Regions from separate parts of the Sporosarcina sp. Y1011 genome, predicted to be linked through region 3. Evidence: riboswitches for the same ligand, from Rfam matches in the RefSeq annotation. Region 3 holds a riboswitch; each other region holds the start of a gene.
What was found. Region 3 has a riboswitch for S-adenosylmethionine ahead of mtnK (S-methyl-5-thioribose kinase). Riboswitches for the same ligand answer to the same signal wherever they lie in the genome.

Region 1 (10,739 bases), on a different contig from region 3:
TAACGCTTCTGCAACATCTTCAGCTTTAACTCCATCGATTCCCACAGTCGGGATGTCTCTCCAATCAGGCTGGGCACCAAATGATAGTGCACTTAAAATCATCAGTTTTCGAAAAGCATCTTTACCACTAACATCGTCAGTCGGATCTGCTTCCGCATAACCAAGCTCTTGTGCTTCAATAAGTGCAGCCTTAAACGAAACTTTCTCTTCCCGCATCTTTGTCAGGATGAAATTTGAGGTTCCATTTAAAATCCCTCTGACTCGTCGTACTCGATCTGCAGGCAACAAGTTTTTTACTGTACGGATAATTGGTACTCCACCCGCTGTAGTTGCTTCATAACCGACCTGAACGCCTCGGAATTCCGCGTGTTTCAATAATGCCGGACCATGTGTCGCGAACATTTTCTTATTTGCCGTTATAATGTGTTTGCCTTTTTCGATTGCATCTGAAAGATACGTATAGGCAGGTTCCTCACCAACAATTGCCTCAAAGATGAAATCAATGTCCGGGTTCATCAGTATGTCCTGGATGTCTCCCGTCACTTTTACCCCGGGTGTTGCTAGACGCACTTTCGCTACATCGCGAACAAGGATGGCAACTATATCGATTTCGCAGCCTGTTTGCTGCTTAATCTCATTCTTTCTTTCATTCAAAATTCTGTAAACCCCTTCACCTACAGTGCCGAAGCCGAGTAGAGCAACCTTGATTGACGGCATTTCGCCACCTCCATGGACTGCTTAATAACAAGTCCCCATTTTTCAGTTTCATTTAAATGGCTATAGGGCGTAACAAACTAAGAGGATTGTCATAGCCATCCTTCTTCCAAAAATTATACTGTTACAGCTACTGCTGCTTCAATAGCCTGCGCTAAATCTGCAATAATGTCTTCTGCTGATTCAAGACCAACCGATAGTCTAATTAGTTCCTCGGTAACGCCTGATTTTTTCAAATCTTCAGGGCCGAGCTGCTGGTGCGTTGTTGATGCAGGATGGATGATCAAGGATTTTGCATCGCCAACGTTAGCTACGTGCGACCAGATTTTAACGTTGTCAATTACGTTTCGACCAGCCTCACGCCCGCCTTTGATGCCGAAAACGATAATGGAGCCGAAGCCGTTTTTCAAATACTTTTTCGCAAGGTCATATGATGGGTGATCTTCGTTCCCAGTATACGTTACCCATTCAACAGATGGATGCTGTTTCAAGAATTCTGCCACTTTGATAGCATTTTCATTATGTCTTGTCACACGCAGATGCAAGGTTTCAAGTCCTTGTAAGAAGTTAAAGGCACTATCCGGATCCAAGCAAGGTCCAAAGTCTCGTAACAATTGAACACGTAGCTTAGTGGCAAACGCCGCACCTGCAGTGTCAATTCCATAACGAAGGCCATGGTAAGATTCATCCGGCTCAGTAAAGCCTGGGAACCGTCCTTGTGTCCAATCAAACGTACCCGCGTCAACAGCAACTCCACCGATTGTTGTACCATGTCCGCCAATCCATTTCGTTGCAGAGTGGATCACGACATCTGCACCAAATTCGATTGGATTTGAACCGTATGGAGATGCAAACGTACTGTCTATAAGAAGTGGTAGACCGTTTTCATGTGCAATGTCCGCAACTGCTTCAATATCAAGCACATGTAAACTTGGATTACCAATTGTTTCTGCAAATAAAGCTTTTGTTTTATCTGTAATCGCTGCGCGGAAGTTTTCAGGATCCGTTACATCGACAAATTTTACATTGATGCCGTAACGCGGAAGCGTATTAGCAAATAAATTATACGTACCACCATACAAATTGCTCGCCGCGACAATTTCATCACCTGCGCCTGCGACATTTAAGATTGAAAATGCAATAGCCGCCATTCCTGAAGATAATGCAACTGCCGCCGTTCCTCCTTCAAGAAGTGCAATACGTTCTTCAAAAACAGCAACGGTTGGATTTGTAATACGCGTATAGATGTTGCCTGCTTCTTGCAGTCCAAACAATTTTTGAGCATGTTCAGTATCACGAAATACGAATGATGAGGTTCTATGAATAGGAACTGCACGAGAACCTGTTACAGGATCGGGTTTTTGTCCACCGTGTAGAAGAAGTGTTTCAGGTTTAAGTTTTGTCAAAGTCATTACCTCCAAAGTTTTTTAGATGGAATTGATTGTGATCTGCGGAGGCGCTGGGGGTATTTTGGAAATAAAAAATAACCCCCTTCGCTTAAGAAGAGGGTTACGCTTTCGCTTTTTCCTCCCCTTATCTTTCAGATCATTCGAACCGACCTGTAGGAAGTAGCACCTTTACAAGCTGGTCGCTTGTCGGTTGCCGGGCATCGCAGGGCCTATTCCCTCCGCCGCTCTTGATAAGAGTTTGTATCATTCAGTTTTCCATCTTGTGACATAGTATAGTAGATATCGCGAGACAAAGTCAAGAGATTATTAAATAATTTTTCTGAACCTTGCGTTTACCTCTAATGTTACAATTAATTTACCAATGTTTTGGAGGAATGGTTATGTGGTTATGGATTACAAGTGTACTAGTTTCGGGATATGCCATCGGTTGCTTGCATGGATCGGTTGTCGCACAGATAATTTCGGGCGTTAACCTAAAAGATACCGGGGTGAAAAATGCCGGTGCTTCGAATGCCACAATCGTTCTCGGGAAAAAATTCGGCGCACTTGTTGCTGCAATTGATATCGGTAAAGGTGCAGTAGCTGTCCTATTTGTACGATACTTTGCTGTAAATGCCGGACTTCCAGGGGAAATTGTAGCTTTACTATTATTCCTCGCGGGTACTGCAACCGTGATTGGGCACAACTTCCCGTTTTATATGAAGTTCAACGGCGGTAAAGGAACCGCCACGATTATTGGCGTACTGCTCGCCATCGACTGGCAGGTTGGACTCATTGGCTTTGCATTATTTGTCATCGTGGCGCTTGTAACAGACTTTCTCGTGTTTGGCGTGCTGATGCTGTACGTGACGCTCATCGCGATGGCAGTTTGGGCAGATGGATACTGGCCCATTATAGCGGCAGTATTCTTATTCGGCATCGCAATTTGGAAACATATCGAGAATTTCCGTCGGATGAAAAACCGTAGCGAGAAACAGGTTTCTGCAGTTTTCAAAAAGAAAGCATCTTAAAACTGAGAACCCCTCGTTTGAAGGTTCTCAGTTTTTAATGATTAAAAAGAGTAATGGAACTTCAAGGTAATATTGAAACCACTGAAACTAATTTATAAAGGGTGGTAACTTCCGCTAATCGCGTCAAAAATCATTTGACGTTGCGCATGTCCTTCTTGACCATACTCCGCTAACCAAAACGGCCGATGAAAGAGTGCACTGCCCACCAGTTGAATTTTAGGAATTGTGATAAATTTAGCTTTCGACGATGTATGATCAAATACAAATTTCTCTGCAATCTTTTTTGCATCATCCTCGCTAACCATAACAGTTGGTATTTGCTCCATTTCAATATGATTATTTGAAAATTTAGGTTGTACATCCACTATTGCCCCCTTACCGCTGAGGGCATCAACTGTACAGCCTATTTTCCCTTTAAACGCTAGTAAACTTTTCGCGTATACTTCGAACTCAAAAAAGTAGTAGGGATAGTATATCAATTGACTTATATGAATTTCTGCCCGCCTATCGATTTTTTGAAACCCACGAAGGATATCCTGTTTTTCAAACGTTACATCTTGAGTTAGTATTGCATTCATGAGTAACCACGCTCGTAGCCTTCCGTTTCTTTCGCTAAAAATTTGGAGATATTTTTAGCTTCAGGAGCTAGACTTCGGGAGATATTCCGGTCAAACTCTTTTGTAAATATGCGTTTTCTTCTCGACTCCTCAAATACTTCTTGTATTTCTTGGGATGGCTTGCTGCCAAATCGGCTACCAATAATCATCCCAATGATTGATACTAACAAGCCCGCTAAGAATGGGTGTAACCCCGTCGGACCTTCCAAACTCATCGAAGTCCAAAGAATATTAGTAGACGCTCCGCCAATCATGGCACATAAACAACCGATATAATTAGCCTTCTTCGAATAAACAGAAGCAACATAAGGTACAAGGAAACTATTTGCAAGTGTGCCAAAAGCAAAAACAACTAAAGCAAAAATCGACGGTGGTTCATAGATAGCAACAACAACTCCGACAATTCCGCCCGCTAGTATACACAACCTAGAGACAAGTACCATTGTTTTCTGACTCGCATTCTTATTAATGAACCGTTGGTAGACATCTCGGGAAAGAATGGAGCCCGCCTGCATCAGTATAGAATCCGCTGTAGACATGACGGCTGACATAATCGCCGACAAGAGAAGTGCTGCAAAAATACCAGGGAAAAGAGTATAGGCTAATTCCGTTATTATCATTTCTGGATCAGCGATATTAGGCAATAGAATAATTCCGATAAGTCCTAAAATATATGGAACAAAGATAAAGAACTGGTTCCAAATAGCACTTATCAAAACCGCCCCTTTGACCGTTTTAGTACTTTTCATCGACATATGTCTAACTACAACGTGCGGGAGCCCCATATAACCAATTGAGTAAATTAGAATGGCACCCAATACGACTCCCCATTGGCCATAAAAGGCTAAGCCTTTCCCCCAAATGCTTAAATAAGTAGGATCAATTTGTGCCAAAGAGGCATTTAGTCCGGATATGCCGCCTACGTGGAAATAAGCCAACCACCCGATACCAACCACTCCAAGCACCATAATCATCCCTTGTATAAAAGACGTATACGCAACAGCCAAATAACCGCCCGCCACTGTATAAATAATAATGACACTAACACCAATAACCAATGACAATTCATATGAAAAGCCAGTAAGTGTTGACATCGCTTTTCCCGCAGCTATAAATTGAGCACAAACATATCCAAAAAGAAAGACTATGGAGATAATGGAACCTACAACACGTACGCTGGCACTTTCGAATCTCTTTTCCAAGTATTCAATCGGAGAAAGTGCTCCTAATTTTTCAGACATTCTTCTCATCCGTTTCCCCAAAACGGAAAGGTTAATAATCGACCCACCCGCATCACCAATGGCATACCACACAGCGTACCATCCATATTGGAAAGCCATTGCAGGTGCACCCATAAACATAAAACCACTCATTGCGGTAGTCTGCATCGTCATCGCAGTAACCGCTGGGCCAAGGGACCTGCCTCCAAGTAAATATTGTTCTGTGGACTCTGCAGATTTACGTGAGAACCAAAGACCGATCCCTAAAAGAACTGCTAAATAGACTACAAAAATTATTCCATCCATACTCACGGCAACACCCCCCTTTTAACTATTATTTTCTTCCTCATCATCTTCTTTTTTCATCTTAAAATACATAAACACTGCTAGTCCAACCCATATGAATGGCCATGGAATAATCCACCAAAATGTTTCCGCTGGTAAATTGAACAAATCGTCACCTCCTAATCACAAAGTTATACTTTCATCAGAATAGGAAGCAGAGGTGAATACACACCTCTACCCATTTGTATCATTCGTTTTCTTTAAACACTTTCTTTACAACAGCAATAATGAAATCTACATCTTCGTCAGTGCAGGACAATGGCGGACTGAGTGCTAAAATATTATTAAAACCAGCTACCGTATCGCCATTTCTCCCGATAATAAGTCCATTTGCCTTGCATTCCCCGATAATTTTGGCGACACGTGCATTGGAAGCAGGTTCTTTCGTTTTCTTGTCTTCAACTAGTTCAATTCCTAAGAGGAAACCGAGACCGCGGATATCACCAACAAACGGGTGCTGCTTTAGGCTTGCCAACTCTTTTTGAAGACGCTCACCAAGCTCGGCAGACCGTTCAATAAGGCTTTCCTTCTCAATAATTTCGAGGTTCTTCAATGCCACGGCACAAGCTGCAGGATTCCCGCCAAAAGTATTGATATGACGGAAGTGGCTATTTTCTTCACCTGTGTCAAACTTTTCGTAAATATCTTTTCGCACAGCTGTAACAGATAGCGGTAAGTACGCGCTTGTCAGCCCTTTTGCCATCGTAATAATGTCCGGCTTTACGCTAAAGTGCTGATGGCCAAATGCTTTCCCAGTTCGTCCGAATCCACAGATAACCTCATCAATGATTAGAAGGACGCCGTGGCGATTACAGATTTCTTGAACTTTTTCCAAGTAAATCGGATGTGGGATCAAGACTCCGCCACCAGTAATAAGAGGCTCCATAATAATCCCGGCAATTGTTTCTTTCTGCTCCCAAATAACTTTTTCTTCAAACTCTAGCGCACGTTGTATGTTGTATTCTTCAACCGATTGATTTGCCGGCCTACGGTAATTATCAGGTGGTGCAATATGCAGAAAACCTGGAACGAGCTGTTCATATTTATATTTCCGTAGAGCTTGACCAGTGGCTGAGAGCGCGCCCATAGAACTACCGTGGTAAGCCCTGTAACGTGAGATGAATTTGTAACGTGACGGTTCCCCATTTTGCTGATGGTATTGGCGTGCAAGCTTAAATGCCACTTCGTTTGCATCAGATCCGCTATTCGAATAAAAAAATACATAATCGCCTCCGAGCATTTCATTCAACTTTTCAGCAAGCTCAATGGCAGGTTCATGGCTTTGAGTCATAGGTGCATAGGCCAGTTTTGTCATCTGTTCATACGCAGCTTTCGCGAGTTCCTCACGCCCGTATCCGACGTTCACACACCAGAGTCCAGACATGCCATCCAAGTAACGATTACCTTTATGATCGGTGATCCAAGCCCCTTTTCCGCTTTCGACGATCATCGGAGGATTCTTTTCATTGTAGGCGGAAATGTGATGCCATATATTTTGACGATCCTTTTCAACTAATGATGATGTATCCTTTATCACTTTTGTCATTTTCTTATCCCTCTTTCTCTATCAATAAGTAGTAACAAATCAATTCCGATTACTTGGGAAGTCGAATGCAACACCTTTTTTATGGTCTGTAGTTTCTGGCCATCTTTCTGACACCGTTTTAATTTTCGTAAAGAATCGAACAGTATCCGGTCCGAACATATGACTTTCACCAAATTTTGAACGCTTCCAGCCTCCAAAGTTGTGATAGCCTACTGGAATCGGAATTGGTACATTGACACCTACCATGCCGACTTCGACCTTCTCCGTGAATTCGCGGGCTGCAGGACCATTCTGCGTAAAGATCGTGACCCCATTTCCAAATTCATGTCCGTTTACCAAATCAATCGCTTCACCCAGATTGTTTACACGAACTACTATCCTTGCCGGTCCAAACACTTCCTGCCGATAAACCTCCATATCCGGTGTAACGTTGTCCAGTAAAGTCGCGCCTAAATAGTACCCATTGCTATTTTTGCCTACGTCGGGATTACGGCCATCTACACAGAGTTTTGCCCCTTCTTGTAAGCTGTTTTCAATCGATTTGAGTACTGCTTCTTTGGATTGTTGTGTGATGACCGGCCCAAAGTCGGCTTGTTCATCGTCATACGAACCCACTCTCAACTCTTCTACTTTTTTTATTAACTTCTCGACAAATATGTCGGCCGTCTTTTTACCAACAGGCATCGCGACAGACAGAGCCATGCAACGCTGAGAAGCCGCTCCATACGCAGCCCCTAGGAAAGAGTCAACTGCAAAATCGATATCAGCATCAGGCATGATGATCATATGATTTTTCCCACCACCGAATGCGGCTACCCGTTTATGATGTCGACTGGCTTCCTCATAAATATATTCCGCCACTTTTGTGGAACCGACGAAACTGACTGCCATCACTTTTGGATGTGTGATTAACGCATCCACCGCTTCCTTATCACCATTCACCACACTCCATACCCCAGCAGGAAGCCCCGCCTTTTTCCAAAGCTCCGATATGAACAGTGCAGAATTTGGTACGCGCTCAGAAGGCTTTAATACAACAGAGTTTCCGCATACAAGTGCCATTGTTGTCATCGCAACCGGTACCATTACCGGGAAATTGAAGGGTGAAATACATGTGACAACGCCGAGCGGCTGTTTAATGGAGAAGGAGTTAATGCTTCCGCCTACATCAGTGGAATGCTCGCCTTTTAATAGATGCGGTGCATTAATTGCAAAATCGACCGCTTCAATTGCACGGCTAATTTCTCCTTTTGCATCCGAAATTGTTTTTCCGTTTTCCTGCCCAATCGTTCTAGCAAGTTCATCAGTTGCATCAATTAGCAACGTCCGGAAGTTGAATAGTACTTCTACCCTTTTTGCAACGGGGGTTTTCCTCCATGTGTTAAAAGCTTTATCTGCAGCCTCTACGGCTTGGTTCACATCTGCAGCTGTTGCGTAAGGACAGTCAGCAGTTTTTTCTCCTGTGGACGGGTTATAAATAGGTCCATAACGTTCAGATTCCCCTTCCGATTTCACCCCGCCTATAAAATGATATATCTTGTCCACCGATTTCTTTTCGCCTACAACACGATCTAGCTTGTTCATAATTTAATTAACCCCCTGTTTTCGTTTTTAAAAATTGATAACACAATTCCTTTCGAGCATTTAAAATTGCTAAACTGAATTCCGCTTTGCCTTATCAGTATATTAATAGAAATTTTGACTTCTGCTTTACGTTTTGTAAAATCAAAACCACATTGACTATACATTTTGTCCAAAATTGAAAGTAGTTCAATTACAACACCTACTCCAATCAACATATTTGACTACTGCACGAGAGGAAACCTCCCTATTTAAGACTCCTACGCTAGATTAATCAGTACACAGTCTAGGGTTCAGATAATCAACATCAAAAAAATAGCGAGCCTTAACTCCAGTAATTATCGGAGTTAGGCTCGCCTACGCTATATTCATATGTCCAACTTATATACCTATATCAAGCTTCGTTTGCCTTAAATACCTTCTTCATAACTGCGATAATGAAATCAAAGTCTTCATCGGTACAAGACAACGGCGGGCTCAGCGCCAGGATATTATTAAAGCCTGCGACGGTATCACCATTTCTGCCAATGATGAGCCCATTTGCCTTGCAATCCCCGATGATTTTCGCAACACGGGCGTTGGATGCAGGCTCTTTCGTTTCTTTGTCTTCAACAAGCTCAATTCCAAGAAGGAAGCCGAGGCCACGAATATCGCCAACGAATGGATGGTCTTTCAAGCTAGCTAGCTCTTTTAGCAGTCGCTCACCAAGTTCAGCGGATCGATCAAAAAGATTTTCTCTTTCCATGATTTCTAGGTTCTTTAATGCGACTGCACAAGCAGCAGGATTTCCACCAAACGTATTCACATGACGGAAATGACTGTTTTCTTCGCCTGTATCAAATTTTTCGTAGATGTCTTTTCTGATTGCAGTTACAGATAATGGCAGGTAAGCACTCGTTAGTCCTTTCGCCATCGTAATAATATCTGGCTTCAAATTAAAGTGCTGATGGCCAAACGCTTTCCCAGTCCGACCGAATCCGCAAATCACTTCATCAACAATGAGCAAGACTCCGTGACGGTTACAGATTTCCTGAACTTTTTCAAGATAGATTGGGTGTGGAATTAAGATACCGCCGCCCGTAATAAGTGGCTCCATAATAATCCCGGCAATCGTCTCTTTCTGCTCCCAAATAATTTTCTCTTCAAACTCCTGGGCACGTTGAATATTATATTCTTCGATAGATTGCCCAGCTGGTCTGCGATAATTATCTGGCGGCGCTACATGTAAGAATCCTGGCGCAAGCGGTTCATACTTGTATTTCCGTAATGCCTGCCCTGTTGCTGCCATTGCGCCCATCGAACTTCCATGGTAGGCCCGGTAACGGGAGATGAATTTGAAACGGGACGGTTCTCCATTCTGTTGGTGGTATTGACGCGCAAGTTTAAAAGCTACTTCGTTCGCATCAGAACCACTATTGGAATAAAAAATCTTATAATCGCCGCCAAGCATTTCACTTAACTTTTCAGCAAGCAAAATTGCCGGTTCGTGACTTTGCGTCATCGGTACATACGCCAGTTTTTTCAGCTGTTCATATGCGGCTTGTGCAAGTTCCTCACGCCCATATCCAACATTCACAGCCCAAAGCCCGGACATTCCATCTAGATAACGATCACCGTTATGATCTGTGATCCATGCTCCTTCTCCACTTTCTACGATCATCGGCGGATTTTTTTCATTATAAGCGGAAATGTGATGCCACACATTTTCACGGTCTTTTTGAACTAATGACTTTGTCGTTTCTTTAGCTGTTGTCAATTGCCCCACTCCCTTTTTATAGCTGAAGCCTACATCAGCAGAACCTCAGCATTTATCCCCTATTTTGAACGACCGCATTACGATTAGTGGCGTGCTGTCAACATTTTCTTCCGTGTGTAAAATTCGATTCCATCACGGCCATTCGCGTGAAGATCACCGTAAAACGACTTCTTGTAACCAGAGAACGGGAAGAATGCCATTGGAGCTGGAACGCCAAGGTTAATGCCAAGCATCCCCGCATCGATTTCTTCTCTGAACTGGCGAATCGCTTTCGCGCTATCTGTGAACAAACAAGCTCCGTTTGCAAAATCTGACTTATTTGCAAGCTCAATCGCTTCCTCTAATGTATCGACTCGAACAACTGACAATACAGGAGCAAAAATCTCTTCTTTCCAAATTTTCATTTCTGTTGTCACATTGTCGAAAATCGTCGGTCCGACGAAGTAACCGCCTTCAGAAGTGGACTTATCATCGCGGCCATCACGTAACAGTTTCGCGCCCTCTTCAACGCCTGACTCAATGTAATCAAGTGTCTTGTTTT
Region 2 (10,739 bases), on a different contig from region 3:
CCAATGTGATTGGAAGGAGTCGGATTTGAATCTGCCGGTCCTCCCAGAGGCACTGTCCGTTCTGCAATGTAAAACGGTTCAACAAATCGAAGCCGGGGATCATACGATTTTTATCGGCGAAGTATTGGATATTCAGAATGAAAGTAAAGAACCTCTTCTGTATCACCGCAGAACTATCGGTCCAATTCCTAAAGATTTTTATAGCTAAGTAGAAGTATTGAATATTGTTCATAGTCTGAGCGCTGGAGGCCTACCTAAGCGCCTAAGCGTATTTGAAGGTAACATTTATTAGAACTTGCACGGCTATCCGTATAAATCACCGTTCGAAAAGGCCTGTCATCACTTGTTGATGACAGGCCTTTTTATTTTGCCAAGGAAACAGAAGTCTTGCTGACCCCTTTACGTGAGATGGCCAGCACGAGCACTAAACCAGCCGCCATCAGTACACCATCAAGCAGAAGCGGCATGCCCCAGTCGCCTGTGCTGTCCCGAAGAACGCCGGAGACAACAGGCGAAAGGACCGCTCCGATTTCTCCAATCAAATTAAGCATCCCGAACATGGACCCTCTGCTTTTTTCGGGCGTTAAGTCGGAAGCGAGTGCATGTGCAACCGGCTGCAATGCAAAAAAGAATAGTCCTGAAACGAATAAAATGATAGACATAACGACGGGACTATTATTACCCAACATTACATAAGCTGCGAATATAAAAATGGTTACGGTCAGTACGGCGGTAAGTATAGCGAGAATATTACGCCGCCCGTTTGGACGATCCGCAACCATGTCGGAAATCTTCCCTCCGAGAGGGAAACCGATGATACCGGCCAAGCCATTGAATGACGCAATCAGTGCAGCAGCCATCAATGCTCCACCGCCGAAATCTTTGACGATGGAGACGGACCAAAAGCCGTAAAACCATAGATGCCACATGACAGGGATGAAAAATAAGTACAATAAGAATAGGTTTTTATTAGCCAATAACGGCTTTATTTCAGATTTCTTCGTCATGTATAAATAAAGTATTAAGAGCGGACATAATGCCACAAGTATGATAGCGATTGCAATAGAAGACAAACCTAGTTTAACCGAAAAATAATAAATACCCATCACTATGACTAGAAAGACTGCGGAGTACATGGACATGTGCAGCAGCCCTTTGCTAAATTGTGTTTTAATGCCTGGCGAGGATAAATCTACAGGTACATTTGGATTATGTTTCGGCTTCATAAATTTAAATAGCAGGAATGCAACGACAAGCGTAATGATCCCAGTCACAAAAAAAGGGAAACGCCAAGCCTCCTCTCCCATAAATGGTTCTGCAATTGTTAAAAGATAGGGGACCCCGAGTGTACCGGCTGTTAGTCCGACAGATAATCCGGTAAGCGCCACGCCCATTCCCAATCCGACTTTTTCGGTAGGTGTATGATATGCGATATAAGAGCGGTCATTCGAATAGAATACACCTTCACCAAGCCCTAATAGAACCCTGAAAAGGATAAAGGCGATAAGGCCACCGACCAATCCGGTTAGCAAGGTGGCAATCCCTGCCCAGACAATACTCAAAATAATTATGGCACGATAGCCGAAGCGGTCTCCGAAGTAACCACCAGGAAACTGCATTAGCATGAAGCCAGCAAAAAACAAACTACCGATTAATCCGCCGATACCATGCGGATTTGCTACGTCTGCAAAAAAGGAAACTTCATTTTCAATCATATATGTAACAATCGGACCAGTGGCTACCCGGTCAACGTAAGAAACGAACCAGCCCAAAAATAATAATCCCCAAATCGTATGATACCTTTGCAAACCCTCTTTTTTCATTTCTCACACCTCCAATTCCGTTCTATATATAAAAATGCCTCTCTATTTTTGATAGAGAGGCATTCGATAGATTATCGCCTATTCATCAGTTCCAAACATCTTGTGCGATAGACACAACGTGGCGAACTTTTTCCCACTGTTGCTCTTCTGTCAAACGATTGCCTTCTTCTGTTGAAGCAAAACCACATTGGGGGCTTAAACAAAGTTGATTCAACGGAACATGTTTGGCAGCTTCCGATATTCTCACTTTTATCTGTTCTGGATCTTCCAAATCACCGAATTTAGAAGTGATTAATCCTAATACGATGTAAAGATCCGGACGGTTGACGTGGCGCAACGGCTCAAAACTGCCTGAACGTTCATCATCAAACTCTAGGAAAAGGCCGTCAACATCCAATTTGCCAAAGATAGTTTTGGATACATTCTCATAGCCACCACTTGAAAAATAGGTTGATTGGAAGTTGCCACGGCAAATATGCATCGTAATGAGCAAGTCGGCTGGTCTTTTTGCGATGGATTCATTAATTGCCCGAGCGGAAAGTTGAGCGATGTCATCAGGATCTTGACCTTTCGCTTTCAATGTCTCTCTTCCTTCTTCCGACAAAAGGGAAGCCCATGACGTGTCATCGATTTGAAGATAACGGCATCCTTCATCGTAAAGCGCCTGAATTACGTCTTGATAGGCTGTTACCAAGTCATTAAATAATTCTTCGTCACTTGAATAGATCCCTTCTTCGAATGTCGCTCTGTGGAGCAGCATATTCGGGCTTGGAATCGTGAATTTAGCAACCGCATCTCCCGCGACACTTTTCAGGAACTTGAAATGTTCAATCATATAATGATTGCTGAAACCGATTTTCCCTGTCACTTTGATGCCGTGTGCTCTCGTTTGAACGCCATTGAATTGAAGACCTTTATCAGTTTCGTAAAATTCAACGCCATCGAAGCCGGAAAGGAAATCGAAATGCCACCATTTACGACGGAATTCTCCGTCTGTCACAGTCTTCAGTCCGGCCTTTTTTTGATTTTCTACTAGCTTTGTGATTTCCTCGTCTTCGATTGTCTGTAATTCTTCGGCAGTGATTTCACCGTTATCTTTTTGAAGGCGTGCTTTTTTTAGACGCTCCGGGCGTAAGAAGCTCCCGACGTGATCCGCTTTGAATGGTGCAACTATTTCATTTCGTTCTTCTACTGTTTTTGTCAATTTATATTCCTTCTTTCTCATTAACTAGTATTTTTTTACGAGTACTTAATTACGTACTGCAACTTGGGTATATGCTTTTTTCAGTGCTTGCTCAAAATCTTCAATCAAGTCGTCCACATGTTCAAGGCCTACAGAAAAACGTAGTAGGCCATCCGTAATCCCACGTTTCTCCCGTTCTTCTTTCGGCATAGCAGCATGGGACATCGTAGCAGGATAAGAAAGGATTGATTCAACCCCGCCTAGACTCACAGCGAAAACAGGTATACGGACATTGTCAACAAATGCTTTTGCTGTAGCTCTATCTGGCAAACGGAATGACAGAACCGCTCCTGGACTAGTTGATTGTTTCGCATGGACTTCGTAACCTGGGTGACTTACCAACCCCGGATAAAATACCTCTTCCACTAAAGAGTGTTCATTCAAATATACGGCGATTTTTTGAGCCGATAAGGATGACTGAGTTAGACGAGCTCCAAGCGTTTTAATCCCTTGAATTAACGAATAGGAATCTTGAGCACCCAATATAGAGCCGAAAGAGTTCTGGATAAACGCCAATCGATTTCCAAGCTCCTCATCCTTCGTCACTGCCAAACCGGCAATAATATCGCTATGTCCAGATAGAAACTTCGTAGCGCTATGAACAACGATATCAACGCCAAGATCAAGGGGGCGTTGGTATAGTGGCGACATGAATGTGTTGTCGAGGAACGTCAGACAGTCATTCGCTTTTGCAAGTTCGACAATGGCTGCAATATCCGTAATACCCAATCGAGGATTGGAAGGTGTTTCTACATAAATTACTTTTGTATTCGGCCGGATTGCACTAGCGGTTTCTTCTAAATTAGCCAGATTAACAAATGTATGGTCGATACCGAACTTTGGTAGGACTTGGGTTACAAATCGGAATGTACCGCCATAGACATCTTCAGTAACAACGATATGGTCACCTGAAGAAAGGAGCATGAAAGCGGAGGAGATGGCAGCCATCCCAGAAGCAAATGCTAATCCGCGTTCACCGCCTTCCAATGAGGCTATTGTTTTTTCCAATGCATCTCTCGTTGGATTACCAGAACGGCTGTAATCATAGGGCCCGAATTCGTCAAAGCTTTCTTGATGAAATGTTGAAGATAAGTAAATAGGTACATTCACTGCACCCGTTTTCCGTTCGGAATCTCCACGTGTCGATGCGTGTATAAGTGTCGTTTGTAATCGTTCATTATTGAGACTCATTGTTGAAGCACCTCGCTTTTTAATGTTGAAAACACTTGCTTTAGATCCGCAATCAAATCTTCTACCTCTTCCACTCCGACTGAGAAACGTAAAAGACTATCGTCAACGCCCCGTCGTATTCGTTCTTCACGTGGTATGTCCGCATGTGTCTGTGTTGCTGGGTAAGTAATAAAACTCTCCACGCCTCCGAGACTTTCAGCAAATGTAATAAGTTTTAGATTCGCTAGGAAAGGTCCAACCCATTCACTATTTTGCAAGCGGAAAGAAAGCATACCGCCTTTCCCTGGATAGAGAACGTCCGCTACATTTGGTTCGCTCTTCAAGTAATTTGCGATGATCTTTGCATTTGCATCATGTTGCTTCATTCGTAAGTGCAGTGTTTTTAGTCCCCTAATGATTAACCATGAATCAGAAGGTGACAGAACTGCACCGATAGCATTATGGTTGGTTGCCAATACTTCACAGAGCTCCGCGCCTTTTGCGACTACAAGGCCGGAAAGGACATCGTTATGTCCTCCGATGTATTTCGTTGCGCTGTGTATAACAATGTCTGCGCCTAGTTCAATTGGTCTTTGGAAATAAGGCGTTAAAAATGTGTTATCGACAATCAGTAATAAATTATGCTTTCGGGCGAGTTTCGCGTATTGACGTATATCAAACTCCTGCATAAGTGGATTTGTCGGTGTTTCGATAAATAGGGCTTTTGTCTTCGCAGTTATCAATTTCTCAGTTTCATGGACATCAGTAAAATTCGTATATGTTGTTCCGATTGAATAGACATCGGAATACTGCTTTAATAGGCGATAAGTACCCCCGTAAATATCTTCCGGAACAATCAATTCATCCCCGGGACGGAAAAGTGACAAAACAAGCTGAATCGCAGCCATCCCTGAACTACATGCAAAACCAGCATCACCGCTCTCTAAATCTGCAATGCCTTCTTCTAAAATGGAACGGGTCGGATTTTTCGTCCGCGTGTAGTCATAGCCAGTTGACTGGCCTAATCCTTCGTGTTTATAGGCGGTCGATAAATAGATTGGTGGGTTCACAGAACCAGTTTTCGGATCACTGTTATTACCTAATTGTACTAGTATTGTTTCCAAACTTCGTCTTGTCATTGGATTCACTCTCTCCTTTTAAAATCAAAAAGAGGACCCTCTATAAGGAGAGGGTCCTCGAAATGTCGAAGTCAATCTCCTTATCTTCTAGGTAAATAGATACCTATTGGACTTAGCACCGTACCTATACAGGTTGGTTGCTGAGACGTCATCGGGCCAATCCCTCTGTCTCTCGTGATAAGAATAATATATGAAATTATTTGAATATACAATTTAGATTATTCTACCATGGCATGAATAATAAAACAAGAACCAGATTCCTAATGCCTTTCGCGAAGCAGCTGCATTCGTTGATTGAACAAACTAGGATAAGATAGAAATCCGAGTAAGACACTGGTTACTGCTGCGGTCGTTAATAAGAGAAAGATAATCAGCAATTGAAACTGAACAGCTTGAATCGGGTCAGCTCCCGCAATGATTTGACCACTCATCATACCAGGCAGTTGAACCAATCCCATCGTCTTCTGACTTTCGATTGTCGGAATCATACTAGCTTTGATTGAATTGATCAGTTGTCTATGAATGGCTTGTTTTGGCGTTCCCCCAAGTGACAGGATAAGTTCCGTTTCGTCGCGATGCGTTTCAACCTCTGCCGTAAAGCGGTTAAGGAAAAGGATTGACAATACCATCGAATTACCGATAATCATGCCGCTAATTGAAATGATATATTGCGCAGTTGCGGGTACAATCTGGAAGCCTAGTAAAATACTTTGGGTTAGCACTTCAACGAAAATTAAGGTGACTGCAATTTTCCATGTAATTCCCTTGATAGCTGTCCCTTTCTTTCTGGCATTTTGTGTCGCAGCTACAATCATCAAAGTAACCATTAACACGATATACAAAATATTTTCTGAGTCGAAGACAAATTTAAGAATGTATCCGACTGCGAGAAGCTGTATAATCGACCGGATTGTTGCAATGATTGTGTCCTTTTCTAATCCTAAACGGAGCGTCTTTGATAATACAAGGGGAATGATAACGAATATAAGGGTGATGGCTAATGTTAAATAAGTCATACGGAGGATACCCCTCCTTCTACAAACTGCCTCACAAATTCATTCGTCGATGATTTTAATAAGTTACTTTCACAGGTTTCGATGATTTGCCCTTCCATAACAACCCATGTGTAATCACCAATTGATAAGGCTTGTTCCAGATTATGTGTAATCCAGATGATTGTTGTACCATATTTCCGATTGATTTTGACGATTAATTCCTCGATTTCAGTTAATGACGATCGGTCTAAAGAAGAGGTGATTTCATCGAGCAATAAGATTTCCGATTTATTGATCAATGTACGGGCAATTGATACTTTTTGACGCTGTCCGCCTGATAATTCGTCGATTTTTCGGTGCAGAAATAGTTTGTCGAGGCCGACATCATCTAGAATTTCAACTGCATCTTGTTCTGGCAGTTTTTTACCTTGAAGTTCTAGGGGCAGTGCTAAGTTATGATAAATAGTACCCTTTATCATTGGTGCACTCTGAAGTGCAATGCCGACATGACGCCGTAGTTCAACAGGTTCATAGGTGGAAATGGGTTTGTCATGAATATAAATTTCCCCGGAAGTGGGGGATATCAATCCATTACACAATTTGAGCAACGTTGTCTTTCCCGCTCCCGAAGGACCGACGAGTGTCGTAATTTTGCCTTTTGGGAAGGAGCCCGTCACGTTTTTTAAAATATGTATATCCCCTATGGAATAGTCAACGTTATAAAAATGTAATGCAGGTTCATATAAATTGGACATGCTAATCGCTCCTAGATCTTCTTATTAATAATGATTCTAATCTAAGGGCTGTATTCATGCAAGGAACATTGATTCAAGCTCTTATAATTCATTAAATGTTTAGTACTATTCATATAGCGTTTTGTGCTATAGTGACGACTATATTGTGGCTTCTACTATTCCTTGAACTGTAAAGTAGACTTTTAACCAATGAAACTTAATGCTGGTTTAAAACGTATATGTATTGAACAAGACGACTTTTTTAAAAAAGAGAGGGGTCCAAACGTTTTGAGTTTGGACCCCGTTTTTTTCCAATATGAGATACTCGGTTGGTTTAATCGTATGGAGGTGCAATGATGGAGAGCAAAACTGAAACTGCAGTGTATTGGGCACTTCTGAGTCACGCACAATGGAACATGTATATCGCAGCGACAACAAAAGGGCTTTGTTATGTTGGTTCTTTAAATGCATCATCCGCGGAATTAGCTGTATGGGTGAAGAAACGGATTTCGGACCATATTCTAATTGAAGACGCCGACGTTTTGCAGCCGTATGCAGTTGAACTGATTGATTATTTGGAGGGGCGGCGAAAAGAATTTTCATTGCCGATGGATCTTCACGGTACGCCTTTTCAATTATCAGTCTGGAATGCATTGCAAGAAATCCCATACGGCCAGACTGTGTCATATTCAGATATTGCTGAACGTATACAAAAGCCAAGTTCGGTCCGTGCAGTCGGAACTGCGATTGGCGCAAATCCGGTATTAATGACCGTACCTTGTCATCGTGTCATTGCTAAAAATGGGAAATTGGGCGGTTTCCGTGCTGGTTTAGAGATGAAAGAGCAATTACTTCGACTGGAAAATCATTTGCAATGGTAGTGGAAGAAAGGCGAATGATAAAGAGATTGTATTATTATCTCTTTATCACCGTTTCTTTATTGGTTACATCGAGTACGTCAAGCAGGAATACAAACACTGGTATACCGATAATCAGACCCCAGACACCGAAGAAGTGTTGAGAAAAAATAAGTACAACGAACGTGTAAAAAACAGGTAAGTCGGTTTTGGAGGACATCAGTTTTGGATTTAATATATACGCTTCAATTCCATGAATAATCATAATCGCGATAAGGACATAAACAACTTTAAGTATTCCCCCGATTGTAAAGGCAATTAAAGTTAAAGGCACCAGTGAAATGATCACGCCTGCTACCGGTATAAGGCCTAAGAAGAAAACCATTATTGTCAAACCAACTATTTGTGGGAATCCAAGTACAATTAATATAATTACCGTTAAAAACGTATTAACAATTGCGATAATGAATTGAGCTTCAATTACTTTACCGAATGTGCGTGCAAACTTTTTTCCGAAGAATTCGATTTCATAATAAAAAGGAGCTATTTTGCTGTCTTTAAATTTGCTGGTGAATTCTATTAAGCGTGGTTTTTCCAATAGGAAAAACAAACTCAAAATTAAAGCAAGCAACACTTGAATACTCGTTTTGCTAATATCGGAAAAATATTTTACCAGAAACGAAAAACCGTTTTCCAAATAGGCAGCGATTTGATTGGTAGAAATGATGGATTCTAAATAGTTAAGCAAAACATTGTCATGAGGCTCAGCATAGAAGTTGGTAATGCGCTTAATAATTTGACTGATTTCCATTGTGATTAAAGGCAGATACTTTACAATACCAAACATTAATAAACTCACGATTACTGAATAGAGTAGAATCACCAACACCTTCCGGTTTAGGCGCACTCGTTTGACCGTAAATTCAACTAGTCGATTCATGAGGAAAGCGAAAATAAAGGTAAGTAAGATTATATTCATCATACTTCTGACGCTGAAAAGAATTAAAATAATTAAAGCAAAGATAATAATACGACGGGGTCCCTTTTTCTCGAAAATATCAAATAATCCACTCATCTGAACTGTAGCTCCTTCATTATTAGTTTGAAGTGATAAATCTTCCTATCATTCATATTAGTATTGACATAAATAATAGAGTTTACCATTCACTCGTAAAAGAATATGTATTATCTAGGCGAAGGAGTTTTAAACCAATTAGGTTACCTCCCTTTAGTGTTTGATTAATTATATGATACATCGAGCAATAAATGAAATTTTGGGGCATGTTTTAATGAGTGGAAATGGCTACTCAATAAGCTCAGAATGTTGCAACTGCATTATACCTCCTTTACCTTCATTAAATAACAGAAAACCATCCTTGCATATCTAACAAGGATGGTTTTACTTTGTTCTGCCAACATTTACTTTTTCGTAGAACGATATAAATCAACCATTGCCTTTTTTCGATCACCAAGAGTAGCAAAATCAAGAGATAACTCTTCATGAATGCCATTTTCATTAATGGTTCCTGTTCTAATTTTTTCGGACAACGTTTTACCCTTATTCAATTTATTACTATCATCTTTTTTCATGCCGATACCTCCTTTACTAATTGATTCTTTTTAATATGGCTCAAAAGCAATTGATTCATGTAGGATATATTTAACTAATAAATGGAATGATCAATAGGATAGGTGACATCCTGTTAACTTAAGCTGAATTTAGGATGAATAGTGTATACTTGTACCATTAGAATGTGTTTTGATCCTTTATTAAAAAGAAATTCTAATAACCCATTCCACGTCTGTTGATTAACTATTTATTTGTATAAAAAGCTAGAGAGAAGAGCTTGATATCAGCCATTTTTACTGGACTATTTCCGGCCCGCTTTCGGCAAATTAATCACGACAGTTTTACCGAGAGGCAAGGATGGCTAGAAGTGACTCCGTCACTTCTAGCCACACTCTTTTCGGATATCCTGTTGTGAATAATAGCCTGTCGCGTTCCTACAATATTCAAGTGAAAAATGCAGTTGCTCTGAAAGTAAGGAATAGTTGCCTTTCTATAGAGAGTGTAAGTGCCCGAAGATATAATTTCGGGCACATAAGCACGTCGTACATTGTATTCTCTGCTTTTCTCTATAAGAAAGCGACCCTTCCTTAAACTAAAAAAAGAGATTCGATAGTAGAAGGCTTGAGCGGCAAAAATTGTATCTTTGGCCGCTTCTCTCCAGGTGAGAAGCGAGCTATTCTTTCGTCCAGAAAAGCTTCGGAACTTCTTGTACTTGTGTTTTTGGAGAGCGACGGATGAACAACCACAATACGATTACCGAAAAAATTAAGTAGGGATGCGACGAAGTCGCATCCCTACTTATCAAAACATCTCGATAATGGTATAGAAGTTGTTCAATTCAAAGCGATCCAAAGACAACTATACACGTAGTATCCAGTGTTTAATTAAGTTATTTACTGGTTATTTTTGGTTAATAAAAAGCCGTGAAAGCATTAATATAAAATATGCTCGTTAATGTCTCACTCTAATTACTACTTTTATAAAGGGGAAATAAATTGATGCAAAGTGTTGAGTCAATCATAATCGATGACATCATTCAAGATATTGTTTTAGGAAAATATAAAGCGAATGACCAATTTCCATCAGAAAATGAACTTGCAGACCACTACCAAGTACCGCGGATCAAAGTCAGGAATGCCTATTTGAAATTGGAAGATATGGGTTATATATATTCGCAACAAGGAAAAGGTAGGTTTTTAAAACCTAAG
Region 3 (10,739 bases):
GATAAGCCGGAAAGAAAATCACTTTCAGTCTTATCGCTCCGGCTACCACGAAGTCGCGCCTTCGCTGGATGGTAGGTGTGAGAAAGCATATTTCGTTATTGGGGATTAGATTTGCAACCTATAGTGTGATAAATCGAGTGAATGCATTTAACAACAGAATCTATAGATGGAATGAAACAGAGACCCTGCTAATACCGCTTCGGTGCTTTGTGGATGCCTCCCGCGCTAAGCCGGAAAGAAGTGCACTTTCAGTCTTATCGCTTCGGCTACCACGAAGTCGCGCCTTCGCTGGATGGTCTCTTTAAGAAAGCACATTTCGTTATTGGGGATTAGAACTGCATCCTGTAGTGTGTCTTTCTTCAATGAAATTAGTATCAAATAGTAATCACATTATAATCTCAGTCCATACATCTCAAAATCACTTTCAATAATGAAACACTCCAGCGTACACCCTATAGCATCAATAAGATTTCCACGCCATATTAAATACAAAAAAGCCAGCTATTCACAAAGAATAGCTGGCCATTTACATTAGATTTTCTTTTCAACGTCTGTTTCACTAGCATCTAACTTCGTTTCGTCTTTTTCTTCATCATTGATGATATCTCTAGTAGAAGTTTTAAATTCCTTTAAAGTTTCTCCAACCGCTTTCCCCAATTGAGGTAGTTTGGAAGGACCGAAGATGACGAGAGCTAGTATTAAAATGAGTATTAAACCCGGTAAGCCGATACTTGGCATGGTAATTCCTCCTTATCTAGATGATAGGATGCACGAATACGAGAAAGAGTTTTGCCAAACCATTAAAAATTGAACAATACAATTCCAATCGTAAATGACTCTTTCAATTTGAAGATTAGACTAATTGGTTTTCGCTTTTTCCTTCAACCAACTGACCGCCTTTTTCGAAGAACGCGAGAATCCCTTCGGCAGCACGGTAAGATAATGCACCCACTGTACCTGTTGGATTGTATCCAGCATTTTGCGGGAATGAAGAAGCACCGACAACAAATAGATTGTCTACGTCCCACATCTGAGAATAGTTATTGACCGCAGAAGTTTCAGGATCCGCGCCCATGATTACGCCACCCGTGTTATGAGTAGACTGATATTCAGCAACGTTATATGGGCCAAGCTCTTTACTCGTATCTATATGATCTGCGCCCATTTCTTTTAAGATAGCTTCACATTTCTCTGCTAAGAACTTAGTCAACGCACGGTCTTGGTCTTCAAAGTCAAAGGTAATCCTAACCAGTGGATCACCAAATGAATCTTTATAAGTAGGATCGAGGTCAAGGAAATGCTGTTTGTAAGCCATTGATGCTCCTTCGCCACTAACCGTTAACGACGCATTTGTATATTTTAAAGAAGCTTCTTTAAACTCAGCACCCCAAGTCGGAGTACCCGATGGGATTTGGTTATTGGCAATAGGTCTTTGTCCTGTTTGTCCAAGGATAATCATCCCGCCGTGGATGAAGTCTAAATCAGTGTGGTCGAAATTATCGCCATTGTAATCATCTACAATCATCCCTAAGCCGCCTGCACCTGCAAAGTTATTGAACTTTTGTTCGTCAAAGAATCCAGTTGCGCGTCCTTTTCTGATTTGGTAGGCATAGTTTTTCCCGATTACGCCAGTACCCGTAGTTGCATTGTAAGGTCTGCCAATTTCTGAAAGTAGAAGAAGTCTAACGTTACTAAAGACATAGCCTGTTAATACAACAACATCTGCTGGCTGTTCAAATTCTTCGCCTGTTGTCATATCTGTATAGATTACGCCAGTAGCTTTACCTCCTGTGTGTACAATACGGCGTACTTCTGAATGCGTTCGGATTTCAAAGTTTCCAGTTTCTTTTGCTACTGGTATTACAGTAACGTTAGGGTCTGCTTTTGAACCGTACTCACAACCGAAGCGTTCACAAAATCCACAATATTGACAAGCCACTCTGGAAATTCCATCAGGGTTTGTATAGTTTTCTGATAGATTGGCAGACGGTTGAACATATGGATGAAGTTTTAAATTTTTTGCTGCTTTATCGAACAATTGCATAGCTTGTGTTTTTTTCATCGCAGGAGTTGGGAATGGATTTGAACGTTTCCCGCCTAAAGGATTGTCTTCTCCTGAAATCCCTGCCATTTTTTCGTATTGATCGTAGTAGGGCTCGATTTCATCATATGTAATGCCCCAATCTTGAATGGTCATATCAGCTGGAATTTTACCTTCTCCATATTTTTCAATGGTTTTGCTTCGCAGTTCGAAATCATAAGGAAGAAAACGGAAGTTCTGACCATTCCAGTGTGCTCCTGAACCACCAACACCTACGCCAAGTAAAAACGAACCATATTGTCTCATCGGTAGAGAACGCATTTTGTCATGATTACGGAAAGTGATTGTTTCTTTTGAAAGGTCTTGCATCATTTCATGGCGAACCGCATATCTAAGTTCGTCATGCGCCATGTAATAATCTTCTGTTTTTCGGTCTTTCCCTCTTTCTAAACCAACTACTTTAAGTCCTTTTTTTGTCAGCTCGGAAGCGATAATACCGCCGGACCAACCAACACCAATAATAACTACATCTGTTTTCGGTAATTTTTTCACCATTACTATTTCCTCCTCAATCGTAAAGCTCTAAATGATTACAAATTCCTTATTGGGCTATCTATCTTTGGGTACGTCTGATTAGTGATTATGTTGTGAGTTTAATGCCATCGGTTCTACTACTACAAATTCTTCTTCAATAATATTTAAGAAGCTCATTTGGTGACCAGGGAAGTTTTTCATCTTCCAACCTTCCATACCTGCATTACCGCCGTACAAAGGATCTGAGTATGCACCTTCAATTGTTGCAGACCGTAAAGTGTTGAAAAAGGCAGTAGAAGTTGTTCCTTTTAACTCTACTTTTCCTTCAGCAAATTCAGTAAGAATTGCGTCTTGCTCTTCAGCTGAAAGTCTATCGAAAGCTTTTTCGTATTTTTTTACACTTTGATCCATAAGACCTTTTAGTCCTACTTCAAAAATTTGTTGTCTGTTTTGGCGACCTTGATAACCTTGAGTCGGCTCTCCTGGGTAAAAAGGTCCTGATGTGTATTCTTTTGCGCCCATTCCCCAAGCACCTGCTAATTGATGGTCAATATAATAAGCAACTAATAATTCTTTAGCACCAGGACCGTTTTTGTCTTTAGGGAAAATTCTTTCCGCTGCGGCCTCCGTAGTTCGGTATTGCTCAGGCGTAAAGTACATTAAAGCGACATGTAGGTTTTCTGCCTGCTTGGACGTGCTTGAGTCTTTCACCGCTGTTGTGGTTGTTGTTGAATCGTTGCTCAACAGGGTACCAACAGCACCACCCAAAACCAGTCCGCCTACCGTTAATCCTGAATTCTTTAAAAATGAACGTCTCGAAGACTTTTTACCTTCAAAGGACTTCTTTTCTTTTTCTGACATGATAAAACCTCCAAATTCAAAGTATTAAAACGACAACTAATTATTTACCTAACTAAACAGTGAAACACAAATTATGTACTTTTTCCCAGTCCAAGAGATCATAATAAAGCACCTCTACAAAAAAATAGGTGAAATGTCTGAATCCCCAATTGTAGCCCTTCAATATAGGTAGTCATTACATTCTTCTATATTTTTTACGAGTAAGCGTCGTATTATTTATAAATCAATACTGGCATGTATACTATTCGGGTGGGTCTAAGCGACTCTAATTCTACTACACTTGGTATCTAAATAGTATGAATTCAAGCTTTTTTTGTGAAATAAAACTATAGTTACCATTTTTTGATACCAATTAACCTTAAAAAGGATAGATGGGTGATGAAAAGCGTGAAAGAAAATATACGCTTATCAAACATTTAACGGAGTTGAGAAAACGGCTAAATAGTGTAGCTGTGACCTTCATAGTATCCCTGATAATAGGATTCAATTTTTCTAATTGTTATTCTATTCATCCATTTATTTGAAATCAGCGTTCTTGTATTCAGCAGGTCATAATAAAGAAAGTGAGCAAATGAAGAGGGATTTTTAGCTCACGAGGTGTAAAAAGTGGTATACTGATGTACGTACCTGAATAAAATGCACCACAATTCAAAGGAGGAACAACTCATGCCAAACATCGGTGTACCCGGTTTAATTATAATTTTAGTGATTGCGTTAATCATCTTCGGACCAGCTAAATTGCCTCAATTAGGAAGAGCTGTTGGACAAACACTAAAAGAATTTAAGAATTCAACGAAAGACATCGTCGATGATGTCACTGATGAATTCAAATTAGACGACAAAGAATTAACAGAGAAAAAGAAAATATAATCGCTAATCCAAAAGAGCTAGCATCAAATACAATTTGTATTTGACGCTAGCTCTTTTTTTGATGACAAGGCAAGTTAGAGATTGGTGAGGTGACCAACCAAATCGATGAAGTGTCCAACAAACCGAGAGTTTTATAATCATGCTTTAAGACGGTATTGGACATCAAGGTTTAGTTAAAAGTACAAAAATTCCAGAAATATATCGAATTCCCTTTATAAGGGTTTCTATACAGCTTGAAAGCTGATAATATAGAATTATGGAATAGGAGGTCGTTCGTTTGAAGAAGATACTTACAGCAATACTTACACTCGCAATTGCCATCAGTTTCTCATTTAACGCGTTGCAAGTAGATGCAGCTAGCCCGAAAGCAGTGAGCTACAAAAATTGCACTGAACTGAACAAGGTGTATAAAGGCGGCGTGGCAAGATCAGCCTCTGTTAAAAATGTAGGCGGCAAAACAAAGTACGCTCCATTCGTATCCAAAGCTGTATATGATCTGAACAAAAAAAGTGATCGTGATAAAGATTTGATCGCGTGTGAGCGATAAGAATAACAATAACAACAGCTCCATTCACAGCATCAATTGTGGAATGGAGCTGTTTTTATTCACCACTGTCCATGCCGTGTTCAACAATGAGCTATAAATCTAAAAAAACAATCACTTGATTATTCACTAGATTAAAATAACTACTATCTGCACTTCTAAAATATCTCACAATATGATACGATAGAACTATTAAAACAATTAGGATAAAGTCTACGAAAAACTACAAAATTCGACAATTAGGAGAAGGATATGGAGACAGAAGACTTAGATCTACTGCTTGAAAATGTATTGACTTTAAGGGCTGAGGGCAAGTACAAAGAAACAATCGAGGGGTGCCACCATCTGTTGGAAAATGGGCTGAGACTAAATGAATATAAATTTGTCCTCGCGGCTCATGCGTATTTAGCAGCCGCCTACTACTCAATTGGTGATTTAACCGAAGCCTTTAACAGCATCGAGGCTCATGAAGAACTATGTACTAAATATGGCGATGAAACCGACAAACTGCATTCATATAATACGTATTTTTTACTCCATGCCTATAACAAAGATTACAGCAATGCAAAAGCGACACTCGAAAAAAGCATTCATTTGGGCAAGAAATTAAAACATTATAATATAGTTAGCAACGGATATAGCAATTACAGTCATATATGCATTGTCGAAGAAAACTATTGTGAAGCATTGGAAATGGCTGAAGTCGGACTTGAAATGGCGAAATTACATCAACCGGCAAGCCCAATTCTAGAACTAAGAGTCACATTAAACATGGCAAATGCTTATATTGGACTTGGGGGTTTAACTGAATCGAAACTACTGGTGGATGAGATGATTAATCATCCCATTTTAGACTCGTTTATAAGGGAAAAGGCCCAGTGTTATTATTTACTTGGTAAATGGTTTGCAGCGCAAAAACGATTTAGGGAAGCATTTGATGCATACACCACTGCCAGGGATTTAGCAGCAAGCTATGATGATTATAATTTATTGAAAGATATACAAGAACAAAGATGCGACTTATGCGAGCTCATGGATGACAAATTACTTGGCTATGAAGTTCAAAAAGAATACATCACCGTGCTCAATGAAATTACTAAAAGTGGACTAGCGTTAGCGGCACTTAAGCTTGAAATTAAACATGGCCTTTCCTCCATTGAAAAAAGAGCCAGCACGGACTATTTGACAGGACTATACAATCGCTGTTATTTGGAAAGTACCACGAATGAGTGGCTTAAAAAAGCATCCTCGGACAATGAAAGCATCGTATGTATCGCATTTGATATCGATAACTTTAAGCTCATTAATGATGAATATGGACATCTAGTGGGTGACGCTGTTATGAAGCAGATTAGTCAATATTGCTCAACGGTTTTCAGAGAAACGGACCTAATGAGTCGATTTGGCGGAGACGAATTCGTCGTTATTCTGAAAAACATTTCACTGGAAGACGGGAAGAAGAAAGCCGATCAGCTATCGGAAACGATTAGAAGTATAGAAGTGGAACATGAAGGGAAGTTCGTTTCGATCACCGCAAGTGTTGGGGTGGCTGATAATGAAAAAGGGAAAGTAATAGATTTTAAGGAGTTATTCAATTCTGCAGATATGGCACTCTATCAAGCAAAAGAGAATGGTAAAAACCAAGTTTGCGTTGTGGGATAAAGCATGACTGCTTGTGAAACGAATCTAAAAACAGCCCTCTCCAAAATGCATCTGGAGAAGGCTATTTTTGTCGATTCCATTGATATTATTCCCCGTCAACCGGAACAGTCGCATCATGCAAATGTGTATCAAGGTCAGCACGGAAATCTGCTTTCTGCGCGTCACTCCAACCAAGCTCTTTGCTCATCATTTCAATGACGGGCACTTTCCACTCGTTCACCCATTGAATGTCAAACAGTAATGCGCCTGTACGTCGCCAGAAAAAGTCAACGGGCGTACGGACGAATTCATCTGTGATCGAGTAAAGAACTTGCGTATAGAGGTAGACGGGTAGCCCAGAATCCTGCGCCGCCTGCTCGTTTTTCTGTAATAAATCAAAAAGGATATCTACATTTGAGCCATATTTTTTCACGAGGGACTGCGCTCTTTCCTGATTTAATCCGAGTTGTATGCCTTGTTTGATCTTGCGATACATGAACGTTTCAAAGTTACGGGAACCTCCGACGTGTCCGCCTGAAATGGGCATATTCTTCGTGCTGGACGAAGAATATATTGTTCCTGTATCTGTTTTGAGTTTTGAAGCGACGACATCTACAATCGTTTCCGCCATTTTTCGATAGCCCGTCAGTTTTCCTCCAGCAATGGTGAGTAACCCGGAAGCGGATTCCCAAATTTCATCTTTTCTTGAAACTTCGGATGCCCCTTTACCTTTTTCATTGATCAAAGGCCGTAGCCCAACCCAGCTGGATTCAATATCACTCGCCGCAATGGTTAACTTCGGAAAGATGAGTGCGATGGCGTCCATCAAATAATCGCGGTCGCTTACGGTCATTCGGGGATGAACCATATCCCCTTTGTAGTCAGTGTCTGTCGTCCCAACGTACGTTTTCCCATCCCGTGGGATCGCCAACACCATCCGGCCATCTGGCGTGTCATAGTAAACAATCTGATTCAAAGGAAATACACTTTGGTCAAAAACGAGATGAATGCCCTTCGTCAAACGTATTTCCCTTGAATCCAAGGAGTTGTCTTTCTCCCTCAATGTATCTACCCATGGTCCGGCAGCGTTCACAATTGTTTTTGCGCGTATTTCACTAGTTTTGCCATTTAATTGGTCAACCACGGATACGCCTGTAACTTTTCCTTCATTGTAAATAAAATCAGTCACTTTTGTATAATTGAATACAGTAGCGCCTTGACTGACAGCTTCTTTCATCACTTCAATCGTCAGTCTCGCATCATCCGATCGGTATTCAACGAAACGGCCAGCGCCAAGTAACCCTTCAGCCCTAAGTTTAGGCTCCGCATGCAAAGCTCTTTCTCTGGTCAACATACTCTTTCGTTCTTCTTTTTTCACGCCTGCCAAAAAGTCATAGACGCGCAATCCGATGGAGGTACTGAATTTACCCATGGAGCCGTCCTTATAAATCGGCAAAAGCAGCCACTCGGGCTTCGTCACATGGGGTCCGTTTTCATAGACGACCGCCCGTTCCTTGCCTGTTTCCGCAACGATCTTCACTTCAAGGTTTTTCAGGTATCGCAAGCCGCCATGGATCATTTTTGTAGAACGACTGGACGTCCCAGCAGCAAAATCCTGCATTTCCACAAGCACTGTTTTCATGCCGCGACTGGCTGCGTCCAAGGCAATTCCAGCCCCCGTAATGCCGCCCCCGATGATTAATACATCAAATTCTTCCGCTTGTAATGTTGAAAGTACTTCACTTTTTTGTAACTCATTAGATTGTTCAGTCATTTTAGTTAAAGCCTCCACATATTGTATTCGTTCATTAATTATACTACAATTTTGATAACTGAATCTCTTGATTTACAAAACGTTTAGAAAATGCAATATGTAGTCAGTGTTTTAACTATTTGATGGGTTTCAATTACATAGACAATTAGTAAGAGGCATGCTATAATTTCATATAACATTGTGCGAATCTAATGGTAATTAAAAATAATAAATATACTCTTATCAGGAGCAGGCGGAGGGAAAAGCCCCATGAAGCCCGGCAACCGACTCAATTGAGCACGGTGCTAATTCTTACAGCATTGATGCTGAAAGATAAGAAGTTGTGTGAAAAACCTCTTCTTAACTGAAGGGGTTTTTTTATCATCATAGACAGTACATAAGGAGGAAATAACATGAATACATCAAGTCATCAGGAACTAGCAACCTATGCATTTTTAGAAATCGATGAAATCGTGAAGTATGTTAAAAAGCGTGGCTTCTTTAGTGAACAAGAACAAGTTGTTGTGACGGAAGTAAGTGATGGGAAGATAAATCATGTTTATCGATTAACGGGGGAACAGAAGAGCTTGATACTCAAGCAGGCTGTACCTTATGCGAGGATTGTAGGAGAGTCAATGCCTATCCCGATCGACCGGGTCGTTCTCGAAGCGAAAGTATTACAGGAATACGATAACATCATTCCCGGTTCTGTTCCGAAAGTGCATCTTCTGGATGAAATCATGGCAATTGTTGTGATGGAAGACATGCATCCGATGGAAATGGGGCGCACGGCTTTGAATAATGGGACGGAATCTACCGTATTTGCGAAAGACATAGGTGTATTCAGTGCGAAGACCACTTTTTATACGTCCGATTTCTACCTGGATCCAAAATTAAAGAAAGAGTTGAATGCCTCTTTTACAAATCCGGCTATGCGGGAAATGACGGAAGAGCTCTCTTTCGATTGTCCATACAATTTGCATGACAGCAATTTCTTTGAAGAAGGCTTGAAAAATGATGTATTATTTCTAAGTCAAGACCACCAGTTAAAGCTGGAAGTGGCGAAATTAAAACATAAGTTCATGACGAAAGCGGATGCGCTCATCCATAGCGATTTACATAGTGGTGCCATTTTCATGGGAGAAGACAAAACAGTTGTATTCGATACCGAGTTTGCTTGTTTTGGGCCGTTCGGATTTGACATGGGGCATTTTATCGCGAGCTTGTTGTTAAATGGAATCGGACACCCTGAATTTCAAACGAAGCGCTATGAACAAGCGCGGGAAGCTTGGTATGCGTACGCCGATACATTCGCAAAAGTTTGGAGAGAAGAATCCAATGAACCTTATACACAACTCGACGGCTTCCTGACGCATGTAATGGAAGAGAACTTTACCGATATGCTGGGGTATGCAGGGTGCGAATTGGTCCGTCGCTCCATCGGTATTGCACAAATTGACGATTTAAATTATGAAGAAGATGAAGAAAAACGCATGACCAGAAGGAAAAAAGTGTTGGAGCTCGGGAAGTATTTGATACTTAACCGTCACACAATACGCTCTTTGGAAGAATTGGAGAGCTGGTTCATCGACAGTAGTCACAAGGAGGAATTTTAATGGGAGTTACAGCCACTTATCTATTTCCGACACATCCAGAGCAAGAAAAAATAGCGGAGCAACATGCACTCGGGCTCACAATTGGGTCTTGGACAGATATTCCGCATCTTGAACAGCAGCAATTGAAGCACCATAAAGGTGAAGTCGTTTCTGTGGAAAAAGGGGAAGTGAAGGATACGGTGAAGATCTTTTATCCATCCGCTAACTATTCGGCAGATCTTCCCGCAATTTTCACGACTGTCTACGGCAAGCTTTCTTTTTTTGAAGGCTATGAATTAATCGATTTGGATTTTGGCAAACAATTGCTTGCACAATTTCCGGGGCCACGATTCGGTACAAAAGGGATTCGAGAGCAGTTGAATGTTATGGATCGCCCATTGCTGAAAGCCATCTTCAAAGGGGTCATGGGAAGGGATCTGTCCTTTTTCTCCGCTCAACTAGAAGAACTGCTAGCAGGCGGCGTCGATCTCATCAAAGACGATGAAATTCTTTTTGAGAATGAATTAACACCGTTTTATAAGCGAATTACAACAGCAAAAGACATTATCGATCGGCATTATGATAAAACAGGAAATCGGGCATTGTATGCAGTGAACTTGTCGGGGCGGACGAATGAGCTTCATGATAAGGCAGAACAGGCGGCTGCGCTCGGCGCGAACGCGTTGTTATTCAACGTCCATGCGTATGGGCTAGATGCACTTCAAACGCTGCGTGAAAATAACAATATCGGTTTGCCAATTGTGGCGCATTCCGCATTATCTGGTGTTCTAGCAGGTCAAGCGGGCGGCGGATTCTCTTACTCGTTATTGGTAGGGAAGTTAACGCGGCTCATCGGCGGAGATCTGTCCTTGTTCCCAAGCCCCTATGGCAATGTTGCCA

Region 1: another riboswitch for S-adenosylmethionine. It lies ahead of AC25Y5_RS04020 (O-acetylhomoserine aminocarboxypropyltransferase/cysteine synthase family protein); the one in region 3 lies ahead of mtnK (S-methyl-5-thioribose kinase).
Region 2: another riboswitch for S-adenosylmethionine. It lies ahead of AC25Y5_RS12890 (methionine biosynthesis PLP-dependent protein); the one in region 3 lies ahead of mtnK (S-methyl-5-thioribose kinase).

What each region holds. Positions count from the first base shown of each region.
Region 1 covers NZ_JBYHFP010000002.1:369,861-380,599, forward strand. The annotation lists gene AC25Y5_RS04015 (homoserine dehydrogenase) at 1-717, opposite strand, end outside; gene AC25Y5_RS04020 (O-acetylhomoserine aminocarboxypropyltransferase/cysteine synthase family protein) at 831-2,120, opposite strand; SAM riboswitch class I at 2,245-2,360, opposite strand; gene AC25Y5_RS04025 (glycerol-3-phosphate acyltransferase) at 2,504-3,133, shown strand; gene AC25Y5_RS04030 (hypothetical protein) at 3,226-3,711, opposite strand; gene AC25Y5_RS04035 (sodium/proline symporter) at 3,708-5,276, opposite strand; gene AC25Y5_RS04040 (hypothetical protein) at 5,298-5,423, opposite strand; gene AC25Y5_RS04045 (aminotransferase) at 5,503-6,861, opposite strand; gene AC25Y5_RS04050 (CoA-acylating methylmalonate-semialdehyde dehydrogenase) at 6,901-8,445, opposite strand; gene AC25Y5_RS04055 (aminotransferase) at 8,837-10,198, opposite strand; gene AC25Y5_RS04060 (CoA-acylating methylmalonate-semialdehyde dehydrogenase) at 10,282-10,739, opposite strand, start outside.
Region 2 covers NZ_JBYHFP010000011.1:55,428-66,166, forward strand. The annotation lists gene AC25Y5_RS12870 (flavin reductase family protein) at 1-208, shown strand, start outside; gene AC25Y5_RS12875 (MFS transporter) at 363-1,823, opposite strand; gene AC25Y5_RS12880 (5-methyltetrahydropteroyltriglutamate--homocysteine S-methyltransferase) at 1,909-3,027, opposite strand; gene metC (cystathionine beta-lyase) at 3,073-4,257, opposite strand; gene AC25Y5_RS12890 (methionine biosynthesis PLP-dependent protein) at 4,254-5,375, opposite strand; SAM riboswitch class I at 5,453-5,559, opposite strand; gene AC25Y5_RS12895 (ABC transporter permease) at 5,636-6,391, opposite strand; gene AC25Y5_RS12900 (ABC transporter ATP-binding protein) at 6,388-7,125, opposite strand; gene AC25Y5_RS12905 (methylated-DNA--[protein]-cysteine S-methyltransferase) at 7,461-7,985, shown strand; gene AC25Y5_RS12910 (AI-2E family transporter) at 8,020-9,036, opposite strand; gene AC25Y5_RS12915 (hypothetical protein) at 9,381-9,551, opposite strand; gene AC25Y5_RS12920 (GntR family transcriptional regulator) at 10,530-10,739, shown strand, end outside.
Region 3 covers NZ_JBYHFP010000030.1:565-11,303, reverse strand. The annotation lists gene tatA (twin-arginine translocase TatA/TatE family subunit) at 532-738, opposite strand; gene AC25Y5_RS18420 (GMC family oxidoreductase) at 854-2,596, opposite strand; gene AC25Y5_RS18415 (gluconate 2-dehydrogenase subunit 3 family protein) at 2,675-3,436, opposite strand; gene tatA (twin-arginine translocase TatA/TatE family subunit) at 4,103-4,306, shown strand; gene AC25Y5_RS18405 (excalibur calcium-binding domain-containing protein) at 4,584-4,853, shown strand; gene AC25Y5_RS18400 (GGDEF domain-containing protein) at 5,103-6,512, shown strand; gene AC25Y5_RS18395 (glycerol-3-phosphate dehydrogenase/oxidase) at 6,598-8,265, opposite strand; SAM riboswitch class I at 8,482-8,584, shown strand; gene mtnK (S-methyl-5-thioribose kinase) at 8,658-9,860, shown strand; gene AC25Y5_RS18385 (2,3-diketo-5-methylthiopentyl-1-phosphate enolase) at 9,860-10,739, shown strand, end outside.